DNA from 2 places in the Rhizobium sp. NZLR11 genome. Region 2 is predicted to be linked to the other one. Evidence: riboswitches for the same ligand, from Rfam matches in the RefSeq annotation. Region 2 holds a riboswitch; the other holds the start of a gene.
What was found. Region 2 has a riboswitch for thiamine pyrophosphate ahead of thiC (phosphomethylpyrimidine synthase ThiC). Riboswitches for the same ligand answer to the same signal wherever they lie in the genome.

Region 1 (5,625 bases), on a different contig from region 2:
TTCAGCACATGGCGGCCGGCCGGATGGTCGCGATAATCGTGATAGAAGGTCACCACGCCATGCACTTCAGCCCGGGAGAGGTTCAACTCCTCGGCAATCACAGGCAGGGCTTCCTGCGGCACATAGCCGAATTCTGCCTGAACCTCATGCAGAATGGGAAGAAGCGGCCCTTCAAGGAAGCGAAGATCGGCGATGATGGTACGGGTGCGTGCAGCAATATCGCCTTCGGCGATATGAATGGTCATAAGGCAGCCCTCCCGGCGGCTTACTCGTTGCGGAATAGCGGCCTCCCCCGGCCGAGTGCCATTCCTCGGGGACAACATCGCAAGGAAGTAGCTGACGATCAATAACGCTATCACGTCGGTTGATAGGATTTTCCTATCAAAGTTCTTCATCCCGCACGAGTACCCGCGCCTCGTGCAGCAAGGCCGACACAAGCGGCGTGAACGGTTCGCGATAAGGCGCGACGAGGCCGACCAGATGATGCGCCTCCGGCTCGACGATCGGGATCATCCGAATTTCCACTGGAAATCCAAAGGATTTCGCGACGTTGCGCGGCATGATGCTCGCCCAGCGCCCGGTCCTGACATGCGAGAACAGCACGATCATCGAGTTGGATTCGAGCGTCGGATGTACCGTGGCGCCGGCTTCCGTCAGGTGCCGGTTGATGATGCGACGGTTCTGCATGTCGGCCGTCAATAGACAAAGCCGAAGATCACCAACCTCGCGCCAGGTCACGTTGTCGCGATCAGACAAAGGGCTGCCTGCAGCCGTAATCAGATTATAGCGCTCGGCATAAAGCGGAACCGTCGTAACACGGCCGAGCGGTTCGTTTTCGAGATAGGTGATGCCGGCATCAATTTCGAGATTCTCGAGCATGCTCAGCACCTGCAGCGAATTGCGCGAGACGATCGAGAAGGTCACGCCGGGGTGCCGTTCCTGAAAAGGCGTGGTGATACGCGAAAGCATGGCAAGCGCGGTCGGAATGGCGGCGAGGCGAATGTGGCCGGAAAGGCCGCGGCGCGCGGCGCGCATCTCTTCGCGCATGGTGCGGGCATCGCCGACGATGCGCCGGGCCCATTCCAGCACGCGCTGGCCTTCCGGCGTCAGCCCCTGGAACCGCGAGCCGCGCTGCACCAGCATGACGCCCAATTGATCCTCGAGCTGCCGGATAGCCGCCGAGAGCGTCGGCTGCGAGATCCCGCACTCCTCGGCGGCACGGCCGAAGTGCTTTTCATTGGCAAGGGCGATAAAAAATTCCAGCTTGTCGATCATCCGGTCTCCCGCGACATTTCGCGTCCGGCCTCATCTTCGACATAGCAGCCGTGCTTCGCAAGGGCGGGTACTAATGCATGCCGCCAAAAGTGTGCAGCGGTTTTGGGACGACGACATGCATAAAACAAAGAATTAAAGCGCGTCGCATGAATCAAGTTTTATGCGACGCGCTTTAACAGTTTTCCGCAGCCGGAAAAAGATCGAACAGCGATTCGAGAAAACCCAGCACGTTGACATTGCCGATGCTGTAATAAACCTGCCTGCCCTGACGGCGCGTATTGACCAGGCCTTCGAGCCTCAAACGCGCAAGTTGCTGCGAGACCATCGCCTGCTGTATGCCGAGAATATTTTCGATTTCACCGACCGTTCGCTCCTCTTTCGCCAGTATGCAGAGGATCAGAAGTCGGGTGTGATGCGCCAAAGCTTTCAGCAGGTCGCTCGCTTCATGGGCTTTTCCAGCGAGTTTATGCAACTCCTGGCCGGTCATACCCGGCTCCGGTTTAGGCAACGGCATTCGATATCTCGGAAGGAGGCGGTGAGGTAGATCAGTACAATAGCATATTCGCACAAGCGAATTGGTCAATAGTGATGAAATGCCAAAAAAGGTCCAAGTAAATCAGCAGATAAGCTGTCCGCCATTGATCTCGATCACCTGGCCGGTGATGTATCCCGAGAGTGAGGGAGCTGCCAGGAACAGATAGGCGGGAGCGCAATCCTCCGCCGTGCCGAGTCGCTGCAGGGGGATGGATTTCCGGGTCTGCTCCAGCTTTTCTTTGGAGGAATAGCGCTCGTGGAAATCCGTCTCGATCGTTCCCGGCGAGACGCAGTTGACGCGGATGCCATCCGGGGCAAGCTCGCGGGCGAGCGCCTTGGAATAGGTCGCAACAAAGGCCTTCGAGGCCGAATATATCGAAGAGCCGGGGCTTCCGCCGGTCAGCGCCGAAATCGAAACAGTGTTGATGACGGCAGCGCCCTCGGCCGCCTTCAATGCCGGCAGCAATGCCCGCGTCAGCGCCACCACCGAAGTCTGGTTGAGCCGTATGACTGCCTCATATTCTGCGTCGGTCAGCGTGGCAGCGGGAAACCGGCCAAGCATGGTGCCGGCATTGTTGACGAGCACATGCACCCTGTCGAAGAAAGCGAGGACATCGTCGGCAAATTGCGCCGCCCCACCGATGGCGGAGAAATCGGCGTGCAGCAGCAGCGCCCGTCTTTCCGATTCAGCAGTCAGCAGGAAATCCGGCAGATCCCGTCCCGGCTTGCGCCCGGTATGGACAATCACCTTCGCGCCGCAGTCCAGAAACTGCCGGGCAACTTCAAGGCCGATGCCGCGGCCGGCGCCGGTCACGACGACATTGCGATTTTCGAACAATCTGGGATGAAACACGAAGCCGTCCTCCTCGCGGACAGTGCCGCCGGTTGCGTCACTCGCCCTTAACATATGAGCGCACCGACCGAAAGAAAGGCGCGCACTGATCTTTCCGGGGAAAACCAGGACTAGTTTTCGGCCTCCAGAAGCCGCGCACCCGGCCCTTCCTTGCCAAGCCGGTCGCAGGGATTACGCAGCGGACAGCTTTCGATCGACAGGCAGCCGCAACCGATGCAGCCGGTCAATCGGTCGCGCAACAGGCTGAGCCGCCTGATTCGCGCGTCGAGATCATCCTTCCAGCGCGCCGACAGCGTCTGCCAGTCGGCAACGGTCGGCGTTCGTCCCTGCGGCAGGGACTCGAACGCTGACTGGATTTCCGAAAGCGGAATGCCGACACGCTGCGCCACCTTGATGATGCCGAGACGGCGAAGCACATCGCGCCCATAGCGCCGCTGGTTGCCGCGGGAGCGGATGCTCGAGATCAACCCTTTGGTCTCGTAAAAATGCAGCGCCGAGACGGCGAGGCCGCTGCGCTCCGCCACTTCACCGACTGTCAGGAGCCTGCCGAGCGGCGTCGCAGGAATCGTATCCATCGCCTATTGACCTCAATATTAGTTGAGGTTTTATACCTGTTGCTCCTGCAATCGTAAAGTCCAATCGCAACAAGGAGCGACACATGAAAACACCCACCAGGCTGGCGGTCATCTACGGGAGCACGAGGGAAGGCCGCATCTGCGACCGGGTGGTCAAGTGGCTGACGGAGGAGCTCATCCGCTTCCCGCAATTCGATATCGACATCATCGACCCGCTGGATTTTGCGCTGCCGACCACCCGCGAATTGGCACATCCCGAAATCGCCAGGCTCGCCGAGCGGCTCGGCATGGCGGACGCGTTCATCATCGTCACGCCGGAATACAATCACAGCTTCACCGCCTCGCTGAAATTCGTCATCGATTTCTTCTTCGAGCCTTGGCAGGGCAAGCCGGTCGCCTTCGTTTCCTATGGCGGTATTTCCGGCGGCCTGCGCGCGGTAGAGCAGCTGCGCCTCGTCTTTGCCGAACTCCACGCCGTCACGATCCGCGATTCGGTCAGCTTCGCTGCGCCATGGAACCGCTTCGACGCGGAAGGCAGGCTCGACACTCCCGACGACGCGCTGCGCTTGCTCGGCCGAATGATGGCAAGGCTGGAATGGTGGACACGGGCGCTCGCCACCGCCCGTATCGATCGTCCCTATGCCGATATCGCCGCCTGAGACAGAAAGCTCCGGTTCCGTTCCCAGCAGGTACGGAACCTCTGGGAACACCCGGGCAGGACCTCGGTCCGGGTGTTGTCCGTCATATCAGGTTCATTACGACCACGCGGACGGGTCTGCAATTTTGCGGTTGCGGGAAGAAAACCGCGATGATAGTTTCCGCCGAAATAACAGGGGAGCTCCGTATCGCCGGGGCTGAGATGCGAGGCGCAAGCCTCTGGACCCTTCAAAGCTGATCTGGGTAATGCCAGCGGAGCGAGGTTCAGATGTTCTCAGGCGCACAAGTGTCACTCTATCCGATGTCCGGCAATTTCGTCGGCATCATTCTCGATGCCGTCAAGGCGTTCGACCCCTATCGCGACCGGCTTCGCATCGAGACCGATGATATCTCCACCCTGCTGGTCGGCCCGCCTGATGTCCTCTTCGCGGCCATGCGCGATCTTTTCGTCGTCGCCGCCAATACCGGCGAGCATTGCGTGCTGTCCGCCGCGGTCTCACGCGGCTGCCCAGGTGAGCCCGACGACGCCATCTGCGGCGTCAAGCCCTCTGCCGGCCGGGCGGAGCCGCTTGCCGACCGGATTACATCAGCCCTTGCCGCCGTTGAAACCACCACGGAGACCGGACAGCCGGCAGCCGCGCAATTCTCGCTCTACGTCATGGGAACCGGCAGCCATATGGACGAGATCTATGGCTGCATCGATTTCTTGAAGCGCTCCGGCACCTTCGACCACGCCAAGAATTTCTGTACCCGGCTGGGGGGAGATGCCGGCGCCGTCTTCGCGACCATTCATGAGGCCTTCTATCGCTTCGGCGACCCGGTGGGACACGTGACGCTCGACATCACGGTCTCCGCCAATACAGCGCCGCGCGTCTTAGCAGACGCGCAAGGGACGCCGTAACACTTTAAATTGCTGCATAATTTTCCCTTAAATCGATTCCGATTTAAGGAATTATGCAGTGCCCGACGAAAGCCTGAAATCGAACGCTGATGACATCGCCACAACCATCGGATTCGCGCCTTGCCGCGCTCCGCGCCGCTCTCTACCGGGGCATACCGGCCTTTCTCGCGGGCTGCGCGTTTTTGGCGGCATGGGAACTCTATGTCGATCTTTCCGGCATCAAACCTTCCATCCTGCCGGCGCCTTCGCGCATTGTCATCCAGGGCTGGCTGAACCGTGAGGCGCTGATATCAAACACCTGGCCGACGCTGGGTGCGACACTCGGCGGTTTCGCGCTGTCGCTTGCCTTCGCCTTCGCCGCTTCGATCCTGATGGATTTCGTGTCTTTCATGCGCCGGGCATTGCTACCGATTTTCATCGCCAGCCAGACGCTGCCGCTGGTGGCGATCGCGCCCCTTGTCGTCCTCTGGTTCGGTTTCGGCCTGTTGCCGAAGATCCTGCTGGTGGCGCTCGTCACCTTCTTTCCGCTGTTGGTCGCCCTGCTGCAGGGCTATCAATCGACCGACCGCGACATCGCCGAATTGCTGAACTCGATGAAGGCGAGCCGCTGGCGGATTTTCCGCCTGGCGCGGCTTCCCTCCGCGCTGCCCTATTTCTTCGCCGGCCTCAGGATCTCGATCACCTATGCCGTCGTCGGCGCGATCTTTGCCGAATATGCCGGCGCCGCCCGCGGCCTCGGCATCTATATCCTCAACGCCAAGAACAATTTCCGCCCCGATCTCGTGCTTGCCGCCGTCGTTATCAGCGCCGCGCTCACACTCTGCCTCTTC
Region 2 (5,625 bases):
GGATGCAAGCAAACCTGCATTGTGTCGCATTCGCCCTTCAGCTCTTGATGACGGAGTCCTTGAGGCGTGACGAGCTGAAACGGAATGTAGCCCTTCTTTTCGACCTTTTCGCCCTTAGCAGGCTTGAGTGCGGTATCGACTGAGCCTTGCCCTGGCCGGCGCCATCCTGGAACACGGTAAGGTCGAGATCGCGCGCCTGCATGGCGGCAAGCACGTCCTGTGTGGCGTCGGCGCCGGCGCCGACGACGACCGTGGTCATATTCCTTGCCTCTTTGAAACGTCTGATCACGCCGTGTCTGCATGGCGGCAGACGGCTTTCGGGCGTGCCCGTCAAGCATGCGGTCGAGAACGGAGCAACTGATGGCGAGTTCGGTCTGCCGACCAGGCCGCGACCTGGCTCCCAGAGGCCGCCCTATGATGGCCTTGTATCGCCCGACTACCGTTTTCACCAGCAAGAGTTTGCCGTAGCGGTAGAGACCTGCCATTTCACCTAGGCGCCGTGAAGTGCGATATATGTAATAATATATGAATGACATACTTTATAACTCGAAGGTTTCTCAAAATAATAGGTAAAGTTCGCCAAACTGGAAATGATATACGATAATATATACTCAATACATCTGTTGCGTTGTTTATCGTTTTCATCGAGTGTCCCGTCATGGGGAGCTACGGTAGCACGGGAAATTCTTTCCCTATGAATGCTGAAACCTTTCCGGCGACAGCATCGTCTGGAGGCTTGCACAAGGAGCACATGACATGGATCATCAAAAGCAATCAGACAAGCGCCTTGGCTGCTCGCATCTGCGGTTGGCAACCATCGACGGCGTGTCGCTGTCTGGTCTGCAGTTGTCACTCGAGCCGCAGGAGGGTTCTGGGTCGACGAAGAAGACCTTTCTCCAACAATTGCTCCTGGATTTTGCTTTCGGCTGCGAGCTATTTTATCCGATCCAGCTATATGAACATCTCGCAACGAGCGAGGGCGACGACAAGGGCGCTAAACCATTAGGTGAGAGTTACGAGTATGGAACTGGGAGAGTTCGGACCGGCCGCCACGTCCCTCATTTGAAATCCACGTCTCTCGGGTTTCCATATTCCAGAATGGAAGCGCCTGCTCAGTCGCCAACTCTTGCAAACTACAACAACAGGTCGGCGAGCGGATGGAGGACATCATGGACGACATGGATGCAACGCAAGCAAAGGACGGCTCGGGCACACGGGTTTCAAAACGTGCGAACCAGCACGGCAGGAACATCGAAAGATGGTAAGAAAGTCTTCAGGAACCTGACCGTTACACGGTACGCGCAAGCCCTAGTTCAAATCCTGCTGCCGCTATCATATACACTGACAACGCTCACTTGTCGGCAAAATTCAAGGGTATTTGGCCCGCAAGGTTCGCCCAATTATACTTCCGAAAGGATTTCATTCTCTATGTCATTATGTTCTGCGAAATGCATTCGCATCGCCGCGCTTGCAGCGGCTGCCATCGTGCTGGGCACCCAGTTCGCAATTGCGCAAGAACCGTCTATAGGGGCTCAGTGGCTGAACACGCCGGTATCTCGGGTGGAAGCGCTTGCGGTCCTCCAGACCCTGAATGCCAATCTCCTGAGTAACGCCAGTGCTACGTTGACCCTTGACCGTTGGTGCGCCGCGCATAAGCTCGCACCGGAAGGTTTCAAGATCGTAGCTCAGCGTGTGGGCGGGCAAGGCAAACCGGCCGATGAGGACATCCGTAAACTTCTGACCGTCGGACCCGGTGAGTTGATCGCTTATCGCCGCGTCCGACTGGTCTGCGGAGATCGCGTCTTGTCTGAAGCCGACAACTGGTATGTACCTGCAAAGTTAACTGCAGAAATGAATCAGGCGCTGAATACCAGCGATATCCCTTTTGGCAGAGCCGTTCAGGCTCTCAATTTCACTCGCACAAACCTGTCTGCCAAGTTGCTCTGGTCCCCTCTATCCGAAGGCTGGGACATGGACGGCTCAACAGCGCATGAAACAAGTTCCCCCGGCCTGCCGGCGTTCCTGCTCGAACATCGAGCCGTATTGAAACTTCCAGACGGCACGCCGTTTAGCGCCCTGGTCGAAAGCTACACGGAAAAAGTACTAGACTTTCCAGTTCCGCGCCTGCTTTCTCAATAGCGCTTCGGTATCTCGGTAGATTTGGCGAAATAAATCGACTGCCACTGCATGCGACAAGGGCGCTTGTCTTGCGGAAGCGTGCCGGCCGGCACGATTGCCCTTGTCCATCGTTTAACAGCGGCGACACGCACGATATCCTGTGTGTAACCTAACCCCGAGCCATCGCAGATTGTCGCTTGACAGTCCCCTCGGCAAGCCTCTACCCTTTTTGCATTCACCAGGGGGGTCCCGGCAAGGGGCTGAGATACTGCTGGACAATACGGCTTTGCCGATTGTGGCGCAGTGACCCGTTGAACCTGATCCAGTTCATACTGGCGTAGGGACGGTGCAAGCGCTCGAAGGCAGTGGATTCACGCGCGGAATCCGTGCCGGCGTCTTTTCATCATTCCGGCTGATGACTGGGTCTCCAATCGAAAACTTGGAGCCTCAAACCATGAATATCGCCGCCACCCCAACTGTCACCACCGGCCCCTTGCCGGCATCCAGGAAGATCTACATTCGGGGGGACGTCCATCCCGACATTTGCGTGCCGATGCGCGAAATCAGCCTGCACCCGACATCGGGCGAGCCGCCCGTTGTCGTCTACGACTCCTCCGGCCCCTATACGCTCGAGGGCGCCCAGATCCGTATCGAACAAGGGCTTCCCTCACTGCGACGCGACTGGGTGCTCGGGCGGGGCGATGTCGAACACTATCAGGGGCGCCATATCCGCCCCGAAGACAACGGCTTTGCCAGCGGCGAAAGGCTGACGCCCGAATTTCCCACTAAACGTCAGCCGCTACGAGCCAGGGATGGCAAGGCGGTCACCCAGCTCGCCTATGCGCGATCAGGCATCATCACGCCCGAGATGGAATTCATAGCCATCCGCGAAAACCTTGGTCGCAAGGCGCAGGCGGATGCCATGGTCCGCGACGGCGAAAGCTTCGGCGCCCATATTCCGGACCATGTGACGGCGGAATTCGTCCGGCAGGAATTGGCGGCGGGTCGGGCGATCATCCCCGCCAACATCAATCATCCGGAATCCGAGCCGATGATCATCGGCCGGAATTTCCTGGTGAAGATCAACGCCAATATTGGCAATTCTGCTGTCACCTCGTCCATGACGGAAGAGGTCGAGAAAATGGTCTGGGCGGCCCGCTGGGGCGCCGACACGGTCATGGATCTTTCCACCGGCCGCAATATCCACAATATCCGCGAATGGATCATCCGCAATTCGCCGGTGCCGATCGGTACCGTGCCGCTCTATCAGGCGCTGGAGAAGGTCGAGGGCATTGCCAAAGACCTGTCCTGGGAGGTCTATCGTGACACGCTGATCGAACAGGCCGAACAGGGCGTCGACTATTTCACCATCCATGCCGGCGTGCGGCTTCACTACATCCCGCTCACCGTCAACCGTTTGACGGGCATCGTGTCGCGCGGCGGTTCGATCATGGCGAAGTGGTGTCTCCATCACCATCGCGAAAGCTTCCTCTACGAGCATTTCGAGGAGATCTGCGACATCTGCCGCGCCTATGACGTCTCCTTTTCGCTCGGCGATGGCCTGCGCCCCGGCTCGATCGCCGACGCGAATGATGCGGCGCAGTTCGCCGAACTGGAAACACTGGGAGAGCTGACCAAGATCGCCTGGGCGAAAGACTGCCAAGTGATGATCGAAGGCCCCGGCCATGTGCCGATGCACAAGATTAAGGAGAACATGGACAAGCAGCTCGAAGTCTGCGGCGAGGCGCCTTTCTACACGCTCGGGCCGCTGACGACCGATATCGCGCCGGGCTACGATCACATCACCTCTGGGATAGGCGCAGCCATGATCGGCTGGTTCGGCACGGCGATGCTCTGCTACGTCACGCCCAAGGAGCATCTGGGGCTTCCCGACCGCAACGACGTGAAGGTAGGCGTCATCACCTACAAGATCGCGGCTCACGCCGCAGATCTCGCCAAGGGGCATCCGGCGGCACAGCTGCGCGACGACGCGCTCTCCCGCGCCCGTTTCGAATTCCGCTGGGAAGATCAGTTCAACCTCTCGCTGGACCCAGAAACCGCCCGCAGCTTCCACGACAAGACGCTGCCGAAGGAAGCCCATAAGGTGGCCCATTTCTGCTCCATGTGCGGCCCGAAATTCTGCTCCATGCGCATCTCGCACGATATCCGCGCCGAAGCGCAGAAGGAGGGTCTGGATGCGATGGCAGCGCGTTATCGCGAGGGCGGCGACCTCTATATGCCGGTAGAAACCCTGCAACATTCGGGCGAATGAGATGCGTGTGCTTGTCAAAGGGGCCGGCGTTGCCGGCCTGACGGTGGCGTATGAACTGCGCGCTCGAGATGCCGAGGTTACCGTGCTCGATCCATATGACGGTTTCAGGCGTGCTGCTTCGTGGCTCGCGGGCGGAATGTTGGCGCCCTGGTGCGAGCGGGAGAGTGCTGATGACGCGGTACTCATGCGCGGTCTCACCGCCGCCGACAAATGGGAGGCAATGGTGCCGGGAGAGGTGCGACGCAACGGAACGCTCGTGGTCGCCTCGGCTCGCGATCTTGGTGAACTGCGACGCTTTGCCTGCCGCACGACGGGTTATGAATGGCTGGAAGAGCCGGCGATTGCGGCGCTGGAACCCTCTCTTGGCGGGCGGTTCCGGCACGGGCTGTTCTTTCGCCGCGAAGCCCATCTCGATCCCCGGCGAGTGTTGTGTCTGCTGCGCACCAAGCTGACGGTTCAGGGGGTCACCTTCGTGGGCGAGAGCCCACACGAGAGCTTCGACAGTGTCGTCGATTGCACGGGCGCAGCGCGCATTGGCGAGGCAAAGGAGTTACGCGGCGTCCGCGGCGAGATGCTTTACCTTAGAAGCTTTGACGTGGATCTCTCCCGGCCGGTCCGCCTGCTCCATCCGCGTTTCCCCGTCTACATCGTCCCGCGTGGAGACGGTGTGTTCATGGTCGGCGCGACAATGATCGAGACGGAATTCGACGGGCCTATTGTCGCCCGTTCACTGATGGAACTGCTCAACGCTGCATACACGCTATTTCCGGCCTTTGCCGATGCAACCATAATCGAAACGGGTGTCGGAATTCGCCCAGCCTTTCCGGACAATCTTCCACGTGCAAGCCATCAGGGAACGGTGATCTCGCTCAACGGCCTCTACCGCCACGGCTTTCTGCTCGCGCCATCCATGGCGGCCGAGGCGGCTGAACTTGTCTTCAACCAACATACGACGGGAGGAATGCCCCATGAAATTGATCGTTAACGGCGAGGCCCAGGATGTCGCGGCTGAGACGCTGTCGGAGCTTTTAGTCCTGATGGAATATGAGGGTGACTGGCTGGCGACAGCCGTCAACGGTGAGCTGGTCCATCGCGAAGACCGGTTCGATCGTTCGCTCAACGACAATGACAGGATCGAAATCCTGTCGCCGATGCAGGGAGGCTGACGGATGCTGACGCTTTACGGCGCCGAAATAAACTCCCGTCTGCTGCTCGGCACAGCGCGTTACCCCTCT

Region 1: linked by a shared signal. The riboswitch ahead of HJB83_RS27830 (YkoF family thiamine/hydroxymethylpyrimidine-binding protein) and the one ahead of thiC (phosphomethylpyrimidine synthase ThiC) in region 2 are both predicted to bind thiamine pyrophosphate.

Annotation. Positions count from the first base shown of each region.
Region 1 covers NZ_JABDWD010000021.1:75,774-81,398, forward strand. The annotation lists gene HJB83_RS27800 (formate dehydrogenase subunit gamma) at 1-245, opposite strand, end outside; gene HJB83_RS27805 (LysR family transcriptional regulator) at 382-1,275, opposite strand; gene HJB83_RS27810 (helix-turn-helix transcriptional regulator) at 1,448-1,789, opposite strand; gene HJB83_RS27815 (SDR family NAD(P)-dependent oxidoreductase) at 1,892-2,662, opposite strand; gene soxR (redox-sensitive transcriptional activator SoxR) at 2,773-3,237, opposite strand; gene HJB83_RS27825 (NADPH-dependent FMN reductase) at 3,321-3,896, shown strand; TPP riboswitch at 4,059-4,172, shown strand; gene HJB83_RS27830 (YkoF family thiamine/hydroxymethylpyrimidine-binding protein) at 4,163-4,795, shown strand; gene HJB83_RS27835 (ABC transporter permease) at 4,885-5,625, shown strand, end outside.
Region 2 covers NZ_JABDWD010000026.1:53,474-59,098, forward strand. The annotation lists partial or broken gene HJB83_RS30000 (rhizopine-binding protein) at 51-292, opposite strand; gene HJB83_RS30010 (hypothetical protein) at 1,429-2,139, shown strand; TPP riboswitch at 2,349-2,480, shown strand; gene thiC (phosphomethylpyrimidine synthase ThiC) at 2,573-4,390, shown strand; gene thiO (glycine oxidase ThiO) at 4,392-5,375, shown strand; gene thiS (sulfur carrier protein ThiS) at 5,359-5,556, shown strand; gene HJB83_RS30030 (thiazole synthase) at 5,560-5,625, shown strand, end outside.